DNA from 3 places in the Streptomyces sp. NPDC040410 genome. Region 1 is predicted to be linked to each of the others. Evidence: riboswitches for the same ligand, from Rfam matches in the RefSeq annotation. Region 1 holds a riboswitch; each other region holds the start of a gene.
What was found. Region 1 has a riboswitch for cyclic di-AMP ahead of ACZ562_RS34355 (M23 family metallopeptidase). Riboswitches for the same ligand answer to the same signal wherever they lie in the genome.
Positions count from the first base shown of each region.

Region 2: it holds a riboswitch for cyclic di-AMP, as region 1 does, so the genes downstream of both, ACZ562_RS22645 (C40 family peptidase) here and ACZ562_RS34355 (M23 family metallopeptidase) in region 1, are expected to answer to the same signal.
Region 3: it holds a riboswitch for cyclic di-AMP, as region 1 does, so the genes downstream of both, ACZ562_RS08810 (transglycosylase SLT domain-containing protein) here and ACZ562_RS34355 (M23 family metallopeptidase) in region 1, are expected to answer to the same signal.

Region 1 covers NZ_JBVIVK010000028.1:45,120-50,889, forward strand. Annotated here, with positions in the region: gene ACZ562_RS34340 (bifunctional acetate--CoA ligase family protein/GNAT family N-acetyltransferase) at 1-1,927, opposite strand, end outside; gene ACZ562_RS34345 (HPr family phosphocarrier protein) at 2,104-2,385, shown strand; gene ACZ562_RS34350 (GntR family transcriptional regulator) at 2,533-3,228, opposite strand; gene ACZ562_RS34355 (M23 family metallopeptidase) at 3,417-4,223, opposite strand; cyclic di-AMP (ydaO/yuaA leader) riboswitch at 4,237-4,399, opposite strand; gene ACZ562_RS34360 (M16 family metallopeptidase) at 4,591-5,770, opposite strand, start outside.
Region 2 covers NZ_JBVIVK010000011.1:182,089-187,858, reverse strand. Annotated here, with positions in the region: gene bioB (biotin synthase BioB) at 1-520, opposite strand, end outside; gene ACZ562_RS22665 (8-amino-7-oxononanoate synthase) at 669-1,796, shown strand; gene ACZ562_RS22660 (DUF397 domain-containing protein) at 1,837-2,073, opposite strand; gene ACZ562_RS22655 (helix-turn-helix domain-containing protein) at 2,083-2,943, opposite strand; gene ACZ562_RS22650 (ATP-binding protein) at 3,156-3,638, shown strand; gene ACZ562_RS22645 (C40 family peptidase) at 3,731-4,204, opposite strand; cyclic di-AMP (ydaO/yuaA leader) riboswitch at 4,208-4,350, opposite strand; gene ACZ562_RS22640 (hypothetical protein) at 4,768-5,076, opposite strand; gene ACZ562_RS22635 (ATP-dependent Clp protease proteolytic subunit) at 5,085-5,720, opposite strand.
Region 3 covers NZ_JBVIVK010000003.1:311,506-317,275, reverse strand. Annotated here, with positions in the region: gene ACZ562_RS08825 (glycosyltransferase family 2 protein) at 1-126, opposite strand, end outside; gene ACZ562_RS08820 (GNAT family N-acetyltransferase) at 182-1,270, opposite strand; gene ACZ562_RS08815 (HAD family hydrolase) at 1,739-2,554, shown strand; gene ACZ562_RS08810 (transglycosylase SLT domain-containing protein) at 2,590-3,072, opposite strand; cyclic di-AMP (ydaO/yuaA leader) riboswitch at 3,077-3,248, opposite strand; gene ACZ562_RS08805 (CocE/NonD family hydrolase) at 3,531-5,525, opposite strand.

The sequences.
Region 1 (5,770 bases):
CGGGATGGGAAACCGCGCCGGGTGCGTGGGAAACCGCGCCCGGTGCGTGGGAAACCGCCTGTGGTGCGGTACTGGCCGCAGCCGACAACGCCTCCGCAAGCCCCCCGAGCTCCACATGCACCACCAGCACCGGCTTCCCGGGAACCTCGTCCGCGGCCGACCTCAGAGCATCGGCCAACGTCGCGTCTCCGGCCGACCCCTCCCCCACCGCCGGTATCGCCGTGATGACCACCGCGTCGCACGAGTCGTCCCTCAACTCCCGGAGCAACGCCGCGTGGAAGTCCTCCGCGGACGCCCCCGTCGTCAGGTCCAACGGCGCCAGCGGCCTGAGCCCCTCGGAGAGGCACGCGTCGTACGTCAGCAGCCCCAGCGACTCGGAGTTCCCCAGGATCGCCACCCGGGGCCCCGCCGGCAGCGGCTGCCGCGCCAGCAGCAGCCCCGTGTCCACCAGCTCCGTGATCGTGTCCACGCGGATCACCCCGGCCTGCCGGAGCAGCGCGGACACCGTCGCGTGCGGCAGCCGCGTCGCCCGGACGGCATGCCCCTGCGGAGCGGAGCCCGCGCCCTGCACCACGACCAGCGGCTTCGCCGCCGCCGTCCGCCGCGCGAGGCGGGTGAACTTGCGCGGGTTGCCGATGGACTCCAGGTACATGAGGACGACGTCGGTGTCCGGATCGTCGTACCAGTACTGGATCAGGTCGTTGCCGGACACGTCCGCCCGGTTGCCCGAGGACACGAAGGTGGACACGCCGGTGTCCCCGGTGACCCCTCCCCCGCGCCGGTGCAGCCGGGACAGCAGCGCGATGCCGATGGCGCCGGACTGCGCGAACAGCCCGATCCTCCCGGGCCGCGGCATCTCGGGAGCGAGGGAGGCGTTCAGCCGTACGTCCGGGGAGGTGTTGACGACGCCGAAGGCGTTCGGCCCGATGATCCGCATGCCGTACGTGCGCGCGTGGCGCACCAGTTCGCGCTGGCGCTCGCGCCCCTCGGGGCCGCTCTCGGCGTATCCGGCGGAGACGACGACGAGGCCCTGCACGCCGTGCGCACCGCACTCGGCGACGACTTCGGGGACGTGCTCTGCCGGCACGGCGAGGACCGCAACGTCCACGGGTCCGCCGATGTCGCCCACCGAGCGGTACGCGGGGACCCCGTCGAGCACCTTCTGTTCCTCGGGGAAGGCCTTGTTCACGGCGTACAGGCTGCCGGTGAACCCGGCGTCCCGGATGTTGCCGAGGACGCTGCGGCCCACGCCGCCGGGGGCGCGGCCGGCCCCGATGACGGCGACGGAGCCGGGCGCCAGCAGCCGCCGTACCGACCGCGCCTCGGCGCGCTGTTCCCGCGCGCGCTGCACGGCGAGCGAGCGGTCGGTGGGTTCGAGGTCGAACTCCAGGCGTACGACGCCGTCCTCGAAGCTGCGCTTCTGCGTGTACCCGGCGTCCGTGAAGACCTTGATCATCTTGGTGTTGGCGGGCAGCACCTCGGCGGCGAAGCGGCGGATGTCGCGCTCGCGCGCGACGGCGGCGATGTGTTCGAGGAGGGCCGAGGCGACCCCGCGGCCCTGGTGGGCGTCCTGCACGAGGAAGGCGACCTCGGCCTCGTCCGCGGGCGCGGAGGCGGGCATGCCGCCGGCACCAATACGGTCATAGCGTACGGTGGCGATGAAATCGCCGCCGATCGTGGCCGCGAGTCCCACCCGGTCCACGAAGTCGTGGTGCGTGAAGCGGTGGACGTCCTTGGCGGACAGACGAGGGTAGGGCGCGAAGAAGCGGTAGTACTTCGATTCGTCCGAGACCTGCTCATAGAAGCTGACCAGGCGGTCTGCGTCATCGACGGTGATCGGGCGGATGTGTGTGGTGCCGCCGTCGCGCAGCACCACGTCGGCCTCCCAGTGGGCCGGGTACTCGTGCCTGTCCGACGGGGTCTGCATGGGCCCCAGAGTACGGCTCGCGTACGACAACGGGGCGAGGCAGTCTGTGGAGAACGGATGCCGGACCGAGGCCGCGGTCCGACGCCACCCGGGGCGGGACGAGGGCCCGCTCCGGCATGCTTCACGATGTGGGAAACTGGTCTAGACAACCCTGAGACAGTGAAGGGCAGCATCACATGGCTGAGCGCCGCGTCAACGTCGGCTGGGCCGAGGGCCTCCACGCCCGCCCCGCTTCCATCTTCGTCCGGGCCGCCACGGCCGCAGGTATCCCGGTGACGATCGCCAAGGCCGACGGCAACCCCGTCAACGCGGCCTCCATGCTGGCCGTTCTGGGCCTGGGCGCCCAGGGCGGCGAGGAGATCGTCCTCGCCTCCGACGCCGAGGGTGCGGACGTCGCGCTCGACCGCCTCGCGAAGCTGGTCTCCGAGGGCCTCGAGGAACTCCCCGAGACCGTCTGAGCACCCCACGCAATTGATGGCCGCGGCCGTCGCCGATTCACAGAAGGGCTCGTCCGAATTACCGGGCGAGCCCTTCGCATTTCCCTCTCACGGGCAGCAAAAATAATCCCCCTCGAATTACCCACCTCTTTGTATACGGCGCCCGTGTTAATGCCGCAGGCCCGACATGTTTACGGGATGTTGCGAGTTCCTCACACGGTCGGTCCGGTCCCCTCCCCCGTTGAAGCGCAACCGGTGCGCGGCCGTCGAGCGCTCCGTGTGCAGCGTCGTGACCGACCGCGCGCGCTCACTGTCGCCGCGCGCCACCGCATCCACGATCGCGCCGTGCTCCACCCAGGACTCCACCGGGCTGGCGGGCGCCTCCACCGTGTACATCCAGGCGATCTTGTGGCGCAGCTGGGTCAGCATCGAGGACAGCGCGGGGCTGCCGGACGCCTGGGCGAGCGTCTCGTGGAACCAGCCCCCCAGGGAGCGCAGATCCTCGCTGTTGCCCCTCTTGGCGCGCTCCTGGCCCAGCCTCACGAGGCCGCGCAACACCTTGAGATGTGCCTCGGTGCGCCGCTGGGCGGCGCGCGAGGCTCCGAGCGGTTCCAGAAGCATGCGCATCTCCAGGAGGTCGGCACCCTCCTGCTCGGTCGGCTCCGCGACGCACGCGCCGGCGTGCCGCCGGGTCACCACGAAGCCCTCGGCCTCCAGCGTGCGCAGGGCTTCGCGGACGGGGACGCGGGAGACGCCGTAGCGGCGGGCGAGCAGTTCCTCGGTGAGCCGGCTGCCGCGCTCGTAGACACCGGCGACGATGTCGTCCCGGATCGCGGTGCATACCGAGTGCGCCGGAATACGCATGACCGACCTCCGCCTTAATCCCCGTGAAACGTCGATGATTGACGTGTGTTCAATGACTCTATTGCAACGAGCCGGAATATCCGACGGCGGGCCTGAATCCAGGCCTATTTTTTGGACAACGCGGCCCCCGAAACGCCGAAAGCCCCGGCTCGGTGAGCCGGGGCTTCGGGATGCCGTGCCGTGGGTCGTCAGATCTTCACACCGTGCGATCGGAGGTAGGCGACGGGGTCGATGTCCGAGCCGTACTCCGCGGTCGTACGGGCCTCGAAGTGCAGGTGCGCTCCGGTGACGTTGCCGGTTGCGCCGGAGAGGCCTATCTGCTGGCCCGGGGTGACCTTCTGGCCCACCGAGACACCGATGGACGACAGATGGCCGTACTGGGTGTACGTGCCGTCGTTCATCTTGATCACGATGTTGTTCCCGTAGGAGCCGCCCCAGCCGGCCTCGACGACGGTGCCGGAGCCGACCGCGTGCACGGAGGTGCCGCTCGCGGCGTGGAAGTCGACACCGGTGTGGCTGCCGGAGGACCAGACGCCTCCGCCCGCCTTGTAACCGGTCGAGACGTAGGAGCCGGAGACCGGGGCGACGAAGGTGTTGAGGCGCTCGCGCTCGGCCTCGCGCGCGGCACGCTCCTTGACCTCGCGCGCCTCCTTCGCCTCCTCGCGCGCCTCCTTCGCCTCCTCGCGCGCCTTCTCGGCCTCCTCCGCCGCCTTCCTGCGCGCTGCCTCCTCGGCCGCCTTCTTGTAGGCGGCTTCCCGGGCGGCCTCCCGCTGTGCGTCGGCCTGTGCGTCGATCTGCTCGGCGACCGTGTCGCCGATCTTGATGACCGGGGTGAGGCCGGTCTGCTCGGCGGAGGTCTCCGCGGCGAGCGCCGGGGCGGCGATAGTGCCGATGGCGCCGGTGGTGGTGAGGGCCGCGACGCCCGCCACACGGGCGGTGGTGCGGTGCATCCTGCTGGGACGACGGTGCTTCCCGGTGGCGCGGGTGAACGCCATGTAGTGGCTGGTCCTTTCCTTCCTTCTCGCCTACCGGGTTAGCTGACGGGTTCGGAGCAGGAAGGTCTCCTACGGACACCCTCGCGGTGCGCGCGGGCGTCCGATTCACCCCAGGGACTGCGTGGGTCCCCGGCTCCCCTGGCTCGCGCCGTACGGGGACTCGGCGATGACTGTCCGGTGCCGCGGGCGCGGCGCACTGCCTGACGAACAGCCGGACCGACGCTAGACGCGGCGTCTTTCAATCCCCAAACGGATCACGCCTTTTGTAGCGCACGCCACAGGGCAGACAGGCAACCACTCCCTCAATTCGGACATACGCGGGCCCTGATGACGCTTCAGTCACCAGGGCCCCAGTGCGCGTGTGCTTCTACTCGGCCGACACGACGGTGACTTCACCGATGCCGAGGGCCTCGACGGGCTCCTTGATCTGCGCCGCGTCGCCGACCAGGATCGTCACCAGACGGTCCACCGGGAAGGCGCTCACGGCCGCCACGGTGGCCTCGACGGTGCCGGTCGCGGCGAGCTGCTGGTACAGCGTCGCCTGGTAGTCGTCGGGCAGCTGCTGCTCGACCTGGTCCGCCAGCGTGCTCGCCACGGCAGCGGCGGTCTCGTACTTGAGCGGCGCCACACCGACGAGGTTCTGCACGGCGACGTCGCGCTCGGCGTCGGTGAGGCCCCCTTCGGCGAGCGTGCGCAGCACCGTCCACAGGTCCTGCAGCGCCGGGCCGGTGTTCGGGGTGTCGACCGAGCCGCTGATGGCGAGCATGGCGGCGCCCGTGCCGTCCGGGGCGGACCGCAGGACCTGGCCGAACGCCCGCACGCCGTAGGTGTAGCCCTTCTCCTCGCGCAGGACGCGGTCCAGGCGGGAGGTGAGCGTGCCGCCGAGGCAGTATGTGCCGAGCACCTGCGCGGGCCACACGCGGTCGTGCCGGTCGGGGCCGACGCGGCCGATGAGCAGCTGCGTCTGGACCGCGCCGGGGCGGTCCACGATGACGACCCTGCCGGTGTCGTCGGCGGTGACCGGCGCGACCGGCCGCGGCTGGGCCGAGGAGCCGGTCCAGGCGCCGAGGGTGTCGCCGAGCAGCGCGTCGAGGTCGATCCCGGTGAGGTCGCCGACGACCACGGCGGTGGCGGTGGCCGGGCGGACGTGCTTCTCGTAGAAGGCGCGTACGGCCGCGGAGTCGATGGCGGCGACCGTGTCCTCGGTGCCCTGGCGCGGGCGCGACATGCGCGCGGTGGCCGGGAACAGCTCCCTGGAGAGCTCCTTGGCGGCCCGGCGGGACGGGTTGGCCAGCTCGTGCGGGATCTCGTCGAGCCGGTTGCGGACGAGGCGCTCGACCTCGCTGTCGGCGAAGGCGGGCGCCCTGAGGGCGTCGGCCAGCAGGCCCATCGCCTTGGGCAGGCGCGAGGCCGGCACTTCCAGGCTCAGGCGGACACCGGGGTGGTCGGCGTGCGCGTCGAGGGTGGCGCCGCAGCGCTCCAGCTCGGCGGCGAACTCCTCCGCGGAGTGCTTGTCGGTGCCCTCGGAGAAGGCCCGCGCCATGATC
Region 2 (5,770 bases), on a different contig from region 1:
TCCCCTCGGACGTGTTGAGGTTGTGGTTGTACGCGTCGGCGCCCGCCTCACGCAGCCGCTCGGCCTGGCCGTCGGTGAGCAGGCCCAGACAGGCGCACACCTCGACGCCCTCGTTCTGGTCCTTGATCGCCTTGATGGTGTCCGAGACCCGGTCCACGTCACGGTCCGTCGGCCCGCGGCCGCTGGCCACCAGACATACCCGCTTGGCGCCGCCCGCCAGCCCGGCCGCGGCGGCCTCGGACGCCTCGTCCGGCTTGAGCCAGGTGTACTTCAGAATGCCGGCGGTGGAGCCGAGCCGCTGGGAGCAGTAGGAGCAGTCCTCGGGGCACAGGCCGGACTTCAGGTTGACGAGGTAGTTGAGTTTCACGCGTCGGCCGAACCAGTGGCGGCGTACCTTTCCGGCCGCGGCCACCACGTCGAGCAGATCGTCGTCGGAGGTGGCGAGGACGGCAAGAGCCTCCTCGCGGGTCGGCACCTCGCGCCGAAGCCCCTTGTCCACCAGTGTGTTCAGCAGGTCCATGAGAGCCGATCCTGTCTTAAAGGACCGCCCGCGGCCAAGGAGAGACCGGACAAACAGAGCCCGTCAGCCGTGTGGGTATTGCCACACCGTCGGTCGCAAAACGTACCGCTAGGGTCTGTTCACTGCCTACAAAAGCCCCGGAGGACCCATGGCGTTCGGCTGGATCGACGAGCAGGCGCGAGCGCGCCGCCGCGCCGGACTCGTACGGACCCTGCGCCCCCGCCCCGCCGACTCGCCCCTGCTCGACCTCGCGAGCAACGACTACCTGGGCCTGGCCCGGCATCCCGAGGTCACCGAGGGCGCGGCGCGTGCCGCGCGCACCTGGGGCGGCGGCGCGACCGGCTCCCGGCTCGTCACCGGCACCACGGATCTTCACACCGAGCTGGAACGCGAGCTGGCCGCCTTCTGCGGTTTCGAGGCGGCCCTGGTCCTCTCCTCCGGGTACGCGGCCAACCTCGCAGCGGTCACGGCGCTCGCCCCGCACGGCTCGCTGATCGTCTCCGACGCGGGAAACCACGCCTCGCTGATCGACGGCTGCCGGCTGGCCCGGGGCACGACACAGGTCGTCGCGCACGCCGAACCCGACGCCGTGCGCAAGGCACTCCGGACGCAGGACGGGCCGGCCGTCGTGGTGTCCGACACGGTCTTCTCCGTCGACGGCGACGCCGCCCCGCTGTCCGCGCTCGCCGAGGCGTGCCGGGAGCACGGAGCGGGGCTGGTCGTGGACGACGCCCACGGCCTCGGCGTGCTCGGCGACGGCGGCCGCGGCGCCCCGCACGCGGCGGGGCTCGCGGGCGCCGACGACGTCGTCGTGACGGTCACGCTGTCCAAGTCGCTCGGCAGCCAGGGCGGAGCCGTGCTGGGCCCCGCCCGGGTGATCGACCACCTGGTCAACGCGGCCCGGACGTTCATCTTCGACACGGGCCTCGCCCCCGCGGCGGCGGGCGCGGCCCTGGCGGCCCTGGGGCTGCTGCGCCGCGAGCCGGAGCGGGCGGAGCGGGCGCGCGCGGTGGCGGGCGAGCTGCACGCACGCCTGACCGCCGCGGGTCTGGAGGCGGTACGTCCGGACGCGGCAGTGGTCTCCGTGCGCGCGCCGTCCCCGGAGGGGGCCGTGCAGTGGGCGGCCGACTGCCGCGCGGCCGGGCTGGCCGTGGGTTGCTTCCGTCCTCCTTCCGTGCCCGACGGCATCTCACGGCTGAGGCTGACCGCCCGCGCGGACCTCTCCGAGGCGCAGATCGAACGCGCTGTACATGTGATCGGCGAAACGCGACCATGAGTCGGCGTGACACGGCCGCGCAGTGCGCGCTGTGGAACGATCAGAAGTGATCTGAAACGATCCCGGCCGTGAATCCCGCCCAGCTCCCGGGGGAGAAGAGCAGTGCGGGCCCGGCCGGGTCCTTGGAGTCGCGTACGGCGAGCAGTCCGGCTCCTGGGCCGGTCAGCGGGCGAGCCGTCTCGACGCAGTTGTTCGCTCCCGTGCTGTAGCTGCTGCGCAGCCATCGCACGTCGTGCAGAGCGGTGCTGGAAGGTACGTTCCGAGGCAGTGCTGACATGGTGCCTCCTTACGCGCCGGCACCTATCCCGGCGATGTAATCCAACGAGTCCTCGGGCGAAAGGGCGTGGATCCGAAGAGAGTTGAAGGCCTCGGTGTAGGCCTCCAGGTCTTCTTTCCGTTCGAGGTAGAGGCTACTCGTCAAGTGGTCGAGAACAACCACATTTAGATCAGAAGTGCGCGAAAATGAGAAGATAACGAAAGGCCCGGTCACGCCGATATGCGCCCCGGCCGCGAACGGCAGCACCTGCAGGCGCACTTGGGGCAGTCGTGCCGACTCCACCAGCCGCTCCAGCTGCCGCGCCATCACCCCGGGACCGCCGACCTCGCGGCGCAGCACCGCCTCGTCCAGGACCGCGCTCAGCCGCAGCGGCGGCTCGGCCCGCAGCACGTCCTGCCTGGCCAGTCGCACTTCCACCAGTGCGTCCAGCCGCTCGTCGTCCAGGCCGTCCACCGCGGCCCGGGTCACCGCCCGGGCGTACTCGGGTGTCTGCAGCAGCCCCGGGACGACAGAGGTCTCCAGCGTGCGCATCGCGCTGGCCTGTGACTCCAGGCTGATGAAGTCCCGGTAGGTCGGCGGCAGCACTCCGCGGTACGCGTGCCACCAGTGGTGCCGTCCGCCGCCGTCGTCGGAACTCGCCAAGGCCAGCAGCAACTCCCGCAGTTGGGGTTCCGCCACGCCGTAGGCGTCGAGAAGCAACCGCACGTCGGCCGGTTTCACCCCGCTGGCGCCGGTCTCGATCCGGCTCACCTTCGACTGGTGCCAGCCCACCAGACGGGCCGCCTCGCCACTGGTGAGTGCCGCGCCGGTGCGCAGCGCACGCAGTTCGGCACCAAGCTTCCGCCGGCGCACCGCGGGACCGTGCTGCATGCGCAACTCCTTACTCCTTCCGGGCCGCCCAAATACGCTCTTCCGTCGGAGAGTTCACCGCTTTGAGCGACAGATATATGCAGATCTTGGTGGATCGCCATCCTGACCGGCGCGGTAATGGCAGTCTGGCGACGAAGCACCAGTCCGGGACCGTACTCGAACCATCCGCTCCGTGTCGGACTGCGGTCCCGTGGGAAAGGGACGACGTCGTCATGGCAGACCATCTGGAATCATCCGTCACTCTGCCGAGCGATCCCGCCTCGGTCTCCGCGGCCCGTACCTACGTGGTGGGCACCCTGGCGGAGTGGGGACTGCCGAAGGACGTGGAACTGGCCGACACCATCCGGCTCATCGTCTCCGAACTCGCCACCAACGCCGTACAGCACACCTTGGGCCAGTCACCCACCTTCACGGTGGACATCGCGCTCGACCGCGACGAACAACTGCGCATCGGCGTGACCGACAGTCATCCGCGCTTCCCCAAACGCCTGCCGGCCGCCGTCCAGCAGGACAACGGCCGTGGCATGGTGATCATTCGCTGGCTGGCCGCGGAGTGCGGCGGCAGGCTGAGAGTGCGGCCGACCCGTGAGGGCGGCAAGACGGTCTCCATCGAACTGCCGTGGTCCCTGCCGGCCGAGCCGGTGACGGCAGCGGGACAGCAGCCGGTGACAGCAGCCGGGCAGCAGGAGCCGTAGGGGCTGTCCGGCATGATCCGCCTGAGGGCCTGAGGGCCTGAGGGCCCGGGGAGGCGGCGGCTTGTCAGGTGACCGCCGCCTCCCCGGGGGAGTCAGCTGACCCGGCCGTACCAGACGCTCCTCGTCCAGATCTTCTGCAGCTTCACCACGTCCCCGGTCTTCGGGGCGTGCCAGATCTTCCCCTTCCCGGCGTAGATGCCCACGTGGTAGACGCTGGAGCCCGAGTGGAAGAACACAAGGTCTCCGGCCTTGCGGCTCTTGGCCGAGATGTGGCGGGTCTTGTTGTACTGCTGGGCCGCCGTACGGGGCAGTGTCTTGCCCGCCTTCTTGAACGAGTACAGCGTGAGCCCGGAGCAGTCGAACCGGCGCGGACCGGTGGCGCCCCACTTGTAGGGGGAGCCCTTCTTGGAGGCCGCCACCTGAAGTGCCTTCGTCGCCGTCGTGGCTGCCGCGGCGTCGGTGGCGACACCGGGGACCACGATCGAGCCGCCCACCGCGGCGATGGTCAGTGCCGAGGCCGTGGAGGCCCGGGCCATGAGCGACGGGACACGATTGAGCGCAGTCATGCGCAACCCTTCGTCAGCCGCCTGTGAAGGATGACCTGTCGGATTCGGGCTGGCGAAGTTGCCCGGCCGCGGCTGCGGCTTCACCCCAAGGGCTGCTCGGACCGGCATCTCCCATTCGGAGACGACCGTCCCGGCGACCCGTCGTGATTGGGTCCTCCACTCCTGCCGATCCACTCCTGTCGACCGGTCATCCGGGCGGCGGCAGGACTCGGCGTCCGCCCGGACCGCCCCGCCGCTGCGGCGGGGGCTTGTCGTCAGACAGGGATCTTGACTCACAGATGGCCTGAAAGCCCAACGGAACCGGGGGTTTGTGTTGTTACTCACCACTCACCCGTTCGGGTGGACACCCCCGTGTTCGAAGGGGCGTTGAGGGGGTCGCGCACCCCCGGACCAGCAATGGAATGTTCCGTTCCGCCTCTGGGCTACGCGCGTTGTGCAACTTGGGCGGTCCTGAAAAAGGAGGGGCGTCTACTCCAATCAGCGGTACGTCATTTGGTCCGTTTCAACCCGGTTCCGGACGCTCCGCCGCTGTGGCGGATCGCCCGGGATCGGATGCGCATGCCTCAACTGTCGGAGCGCGCGGGCACGGTGACCCGGGCCGTGCGGCGCTCCCCGTCCAGCACGCGCAGCGCGCGCGCCAGCGTGGGGGCGTGCAGTTCGGTCTCGCCCCGCCGGTGCATCAGGTCCAGCGCGTCGCGCAGTTCGGCCGCCTTGGTGACCAGCGCCTGGGCTGCGCGCAGTCCGCGGTACGTGTCCCCGTGATGCGCGGGGTTGATGCGGCCCAGCAGGTCGACCACGTCGAGGTAGCGGTCGATCAACTCGCCCTCGGCGCGGGTCAGGGCGGGCAGGGGCGGCAGCTCCGGCGGCAGCATCGGGCGGCTCACCTCGCGCCGGGGGCGGTGCGGGAGGCCTTGCGGCCGGGGATGATCCGGTCCACCAGGCCGTACTCCAGCGCCTGTTGCGCGTCCATGATCATGTCCCGCTCGATGTCCGCGCTCACTTGCTCCGGGTGGCGGCCCGTGTGCCGTACGAGCATCTCCTCGAGGCGGCCGCGGACGCGGGCCAACTCGTCGGCCCGGACGGCGAGATCAATGGCCTGTCCCTCCACGGGCTCGGGCAGTGCCGGCTGGTGGATCACCACCCGCGCACCCGGGAGCGCGAACCGCTTGCCCGGAGTCCCGGCGGCCAGCAGCACCGCGGCGGACGAGCCGGCCTGGCCCAGGCAGACCGTCTCCACGTCGCAGGCGACGAACCGCATCGTGTCGTAGATCGCCGACATCGCGCTGAACGAGCCGCCCGGAGAGTTGACGTACAGCGAGATGTCCCGGTCCGGATTCTGGTGCTCGAGGTGCATGAACTGCGCCGTCACGTCGTTGGCCGAGGTGTCGTCGATCGGCGTCCCGAGGAAGACGATCCGCTCCTCCAGCAGCTTCGAGTACGGGTCCATCGTCCTGTGTCCGGAGCTCGTGCGCTCGGTGAACTCGGGCAGGACGTGGCGGGCGGACGGTCGGGTCATGGTCACCCCTCCTTCAGCGTCTGTAAAAAATGTACAGGATGTACATGACG
Region 3 (5,770 bases), on a different contig from region 1:
GGGCGGACTGCCGGGCCCGGGTCTGAGCCAGGCATCCTCCCCCCTGAGGTCCAGCTCGGCGACCTGCACCGGTCTGATGCTCCGGAACCGCCGTATCTCGTCCTGCGCGCGCGTTGTACGGGACATGCGACCTCTCCCCCTCGCGTCTTTGCTTCCGTGGTGCCCCGTGGTGCCCCTCGTGTCACGACCGGCGCAGCCGGGCCACGCCCTTCAGCGTCCGTGCGGCCGCCGACGCGAGCCGGGGCCGGTTGCGGACGAAGTGGTGCGCCCGGCGGGCGGGTTCGACGCTCAGCCAGTGCATCGCGGCGCCCGGTCCGGGGCGGGTCGCCGCCCCCTCGTACACGGGCAGTTCGCCCGTCTTCAGCGAGTCCTTGTACTCAGCGGCGCCCCGCCCCAGATCCAGCAGGCCGATACCGGCCGCGGCCGCCGCCTCGGCCATCCGCAGATGCAGCACCAGTCCCGGCGAGAACTTCGCGAACTCCGGGTCGTACGACGGGAACCAGCAGGCCAGGACCGTCGACGAGCGCAGTCCGAAGTGCGCGGCGAGCGGCCGGTCGCCGGCGTACAGCACGGACAGCGTGCCCGCGCACTCGGCCTCCCGGGTGTCGGCGAGCGTGTGCACGAGCCGGGTGATCCACTCCTGCGAGAACCGGTCGCGGCGGCCCGTCCTGCGGTACTGCGCGGACTTCCACTCCATGAGGGTGCGCAGCGCGGCGGGATCACGCTCGTCGAACGCGAAGCGCAGCTCGCCGACCTGGCGGCCGAGCCTGCGCTCCTTGGCGAGCGTGGTTTTGAGGAACTTCGGCGACTGGGCGCGCAGTACGGTCTCGTAGGCGTCGTACCCCTTCTCCACGTCGATGACGTAGGAGGTGTACTCCGCGGCCGCGGCCGGAACGAACAGGCCCTGCTCCGCCTCCAGGTTGTCGAAGGCGAAGCTGGACAGCGAGCAGGCCCGCAGCAGTTCGTCGGCCTCCAGCGCGAAGCCCTGCGGCAGCACCGCGCCCTGGCAGTCGGACACGCCGAACGCCAGCGCCCGGCCCTGTCCCAATGGCCCTCTCTCGTGCGGCAGGAAACCGGCGGCCTCGACTCCCTCGTACACCACCGCCACGCGCGCCCTCGGCCGGACCCGGCCGACCGCGTCGGTGAACTCCGGCTCCATGAACGGGTTCCGTGGCAGACCCGACTTGGCGCGCAGTTCCCGCCAGAGTTCCCTGTCCCCGGCACCGAGCTCCTCGGGCCTCAGCACACGAATGCGTCCACTGCTCAACATGACCCCCCGATCAAGTCCCCCCTGGACACCTCAGGACGGTACCGCCCGAGGTGGGGCCAGGGGTAGGTACCGGACCATCCTGTGTCCAATTGGTGCAGAGGCCGCTATTTCTTTTTGCTGTTTCTTTCCGCTTCTCCTTGCGGACCGTTCGCCCTTCGTCGCCGCATCGGCATGATCACCGGACCGCTCGACACCCCGGGCGACACCGGTCGCCCGGCGGGCCGTCACCCCCGCCCTGACGACCATGCGGCAGCCCTTCGACCGCATCAGGGCCGAAATGGTCCGTATGTCCTCGCCCGGATCGCCGACGAGGGCACGGCGGGTGTGATCCTGCCGACAGATCCGGTGGTACGAGGCGGGGCGCAGCCGCTCCAACTCCCGCAACCGGAACGGCCGTCACGGATGTGAAAGCAGTAGCCGTCCGGTTCGCGTCGAGTCGAGGGGGCTTTCCATCCGTATTCTCTGATCATGGCAGCACCCACCGCGTATTCACTGATCGCCACCGACCTGGACGGAACTCTGCTCCGCGGGGACGACACCCTCTCCGACCGGTCGGTCGCCGCGCTCCGGCGGGTGGTGGCGGCAGGCGCGCGGCACCTCGTGGTGACCGGCCGCCCGGCGCCCAGGGTGCGGCCGCTCCTCGACGACCTCGGGAGCAACGGGCTCGCGGTCTGCGGACAGGGCGCGCAGGTGTACGACGCCGGCGCGGACCGTCTGCTGTGGTCCGTCACCCTGGACCGGGAGCTGGCCGAGACCGCGCTCGGCAAGATAGAGGCCGAGGTGGGACAGGTGTACGCCGCGGTCGACCAGGACGGCGTCGACGGACTCACGCTCATCGAACCGGGCTACCTGATGCCGCACCCGACCCTCCCCGCGGTACGGGTCGGCCGGCGTGACGACCTGTGGTGCGAACCCATCAGCAAGGTGCTGCTGCGCCACCCCGAACTGAGCGACGACGAGTTGGCGGCGACGGCGCGATCGGTGGCCGGGTCGCTCGCGACGGTCACCATGTCCGGCCCCGGCACCGTCGAACTCCAGCCAAGCGGTGTCACCAAGGCCACCGGTCTCGCCCTGGCCGCCGAACACCTGGGCCTCGGCCCGGACCGGACCATCGCCTTCGGCGACATGCCCAACGACATCCCGATGTTCGACTGGGCCGCCTACGGCGTGGCGATGGCCAACGCCCACCCCGAACTCAAGGCCGTGGCCGACGAGATCACCCTGTCGAACGAGGACGACGGCATCGCCGTCGTCCTCGAGCGGCTCTTCCCCGGGCCCCGGTAGACGCCGACGCGGGGCCTAGTCGACGCCGACCGGGCCTAGTAGGCCCCGAAGACGTTGTCGATCGAGCCGTAGCGCGCGGCCGCGTAGTTGCAGGCGGCGGTGATGTTCGCGACCGGGTCGTACGAGTCCCAGGACGTGCCGGCGACGTGGTAGGCGCGGAAGGTCGGGTCGATGACCTGCAGCAGGCCCTTGGACGGCGTGCCCGCGGCCGCGTTGGAGTCCCAGAGGTTGATGGCGTAGGGGTTGCCCGAGGACTCGCGGATGATGTTGCGGTAGATGCCGTCGTACGTCCCCGGGATCCCGTGCTCCGCCATGACCTGGAGCGACGCCCGGATCCAGCCGTCGAGGTTGTTGGCGTACCCGAGCGAGGAGGCGGTGGTCACGGTGGGGGTGGCCGCGGACGCGGTGGTCGCGCCGATGAGCGGGAGCGCCAGAACGGCTATTCCGGTGCCGGCGACGGCGAGCTTGCGGGCGAGGCGGGCTGTTCTGGTGCGGCGGGGCTGACCGGCTGCGGACATGGCGAGTTCCTCTCCGGCGCCTGCGAGGTGAGCTGTCGGGTTCGGGCGGGAGCTGCCCGGCCGCGCCCTGACGGACGCGACTGCACCCCCAGCCGTCCCGGTACGCCTTTGTGGCGTCCGGTGCGGCGACTTACCTGGGTCCCCCGCTCCTGCCGTGCGCGAAGTGTGTTCGTCGATGAGTCTCGGGCCGGGCGGCGGCAGGATTCGGCGTCCACCCGACGGCCGGGAACGTATGCGAGAGCACATGTCCGGAACAAGTACCGGATTCACACCTCGCCCCTATTGACCTTGATCTGAGGTGTTTGGGGTGCTTGATCCTTTGCGGTCGCCAAGTATCAACTCGCCACGGTAAGAGGTGAGTCGTCTCCGGAGAGGGTGAAGTCGGCTCGCGTGGCGAAGTGAGGCAAGTCACGGGCTTCCGCAAGAACGGCAAATCGGGCAATGAGCCCAACTCATTGTCAACCAGACGTTCGTGGGATCCGCTTCTCCCAGGTCCGGTGGAAGACCACCTCGCCGCCGTCCGTGCAGACCACCTCGTCGGACGTGACGAAGTCCGCCCCGTCGCACCTGATCTCCGAACGCGTGCGGACCGTCGTGTCCCACGCCGTCTCGGGACGGTGCAGCCGGATCGACCAGTCCGAGCGGGTGCGGGCAGAGAGGGGGTCCCGCTCGTTGATCGTGTACGTCTCCAGCGCCTCCTCCGTGCTCTCCAGCCCGTCGGGGTACATACGGGTGCCGTCGCGGCACGGGTCGACCTCGACCCGCCACTCGCCCTTGGCCACATCACGCACCACGAGCCGCTGCGGGCGCGGTTCGTCCAGTGTGGCGGGGGAGTTGACGCCGAGCGGTGCTGACTGCTCCGGCTCCTCGAACGTGACCGTCCCGCCCGACTCACGGCCTCGGACCGGCAGTTCGAGGAAGCTGCCCACAGGGTCCAGGGTGAAGCCCGCCGCCGAGTCCGGCCGGGGCCAGATCCACGGCCAGTACGCGGAGGAGACGGCGAGCCGGATGCGGTGGCCGGCCGGGAAGGCGTGGCCGACGCCGTTCAGCTCGAAGGCGACCTCCTCGGTGGCACCCGGCGTCCACGGCACCGCCCGCTCCGGGCCCCGCCGCGCCGACAGGTTCAGCACACCCCGGGTGACCAGGGTGGAGGCACCGTCGGGAGCCACGTCGCACACCCGGGCGATCACCTGCCCGCCCGGCACCTCGGAGGTCAGCCGCAGCCGCACCCCCGGCCGCCCCAGCACCCAGGTCTCCTCGCCCACCTCGAACTCGAAGCACACCGACCGTGCGTCCTCCTCCCGCTGGTCGGGCGGCAGGTCGGCGTCGTCGCCCATGGGTACGACACGGCCGGCGTCGAGGCCGGTGTGCTGCGGGGAGCGGACGAGCAGCGGGCTGCCCCGGAGGACGTGCGTGACGGTCTTGACGTGGGGGGAGGGCCAGGCCTGCTCGCCGACCCAGCGGCCCGGCAGCGTCTCGTACCCGGTCGCCGGGGGGTGAGAGTCGCTGACGTACGCACGCAGCAGCGGCTCGGCCATGGCTCCGGTGTCGGCCCCTTTCAGCCAGTGGTCCCACCAGCGCAGGGTCTCCTGGAGGAAGCCGATCGCCGGGCCCGGCGGCAGGCCGCGGTCGGGGTACTGGTGCGGCCAGGGGCCGATCAGGCCGCGGACGCGGTCGGGCGGGAGGTGTTCGACGAGCCCGAGCACCGTGTCGCGGTAGGGGTCGTGCCAGCCGCCCACCGCCAGGACGGCGGCCCGGATCGCCCCGTAGTCCTCGCGGACGCTGTCCCGGCGCCAGTAGTCGTCCCGGGTCTGGTGGTCCAGCCAGGTGTGGAGGAACGGCTCCACGGATTCCAGGCGCCCGAGCCACAGGTCCCGCCAGGCCTCGCCGGCGTACAGCGGGTCGGGCGGCCTGCACACGCGGGAGAGCATCCCGGCCGCCCGGGCGTGCATGCCGGCCGCGAGGACGGAACCTCCCATGTAGTGCACGTCGTTGTCATAGCGGTCGTCCGTGGAGCAGACCGCGACGACCGCCTTGAGCGGCTCGGGCGCGAGGGCCGCGATCCGGAGGGAGTCGAAGGCGCCCCGGGACACGCCGAACAAGCCCACCTTGCCGTCGCACCACGGCTGCGCGGCGAGCCAGTTCACCACCTCGACACCGTCGGAGAACTCCGTGCCCGTGTACCCGTCCGCGGGCACGCCCTCGCTGTTGCCGTGCCCGCGGGCGTCGACGCGGACGCAGGCGTAGCCGTGCCCGGCGTACCAGGGGTGGCGCTGCCGGTCGCGGGGCGCGGTCCGGTCGGTCAGCCGGCCCGGGAGGTACTCGAGAAGCGCCGGCACGGGCTCGCCCGTCAGGGGGCGCCACACCCGCGCGTGGAGCCCGGGCCCGTCCGGGAGCGGGATGCGCAGGTCCTCATGGGCCGTCTCGTAAGGGAAGGACGTACGGATGTGCACCACGTTCCACTACTTCCATGCAAATCTACAGAAGTCCGTCTATATCAGGTGATCGAAAACATACCCGTCGTGATGTGGTACCGCCTGGCCTGACAGGGGTACTCCCGGTCGGGCGAAGTCGGAACTGCGGGAGGTGGGCGCTCGTGGTGATCGAAACGTGACCGGATACGCTGACTTGAGTGATGGCAGCGACCTATCGACAAACCGTGTAATCGCCAGTAGACACCAGCAGACAGGAGACCCCT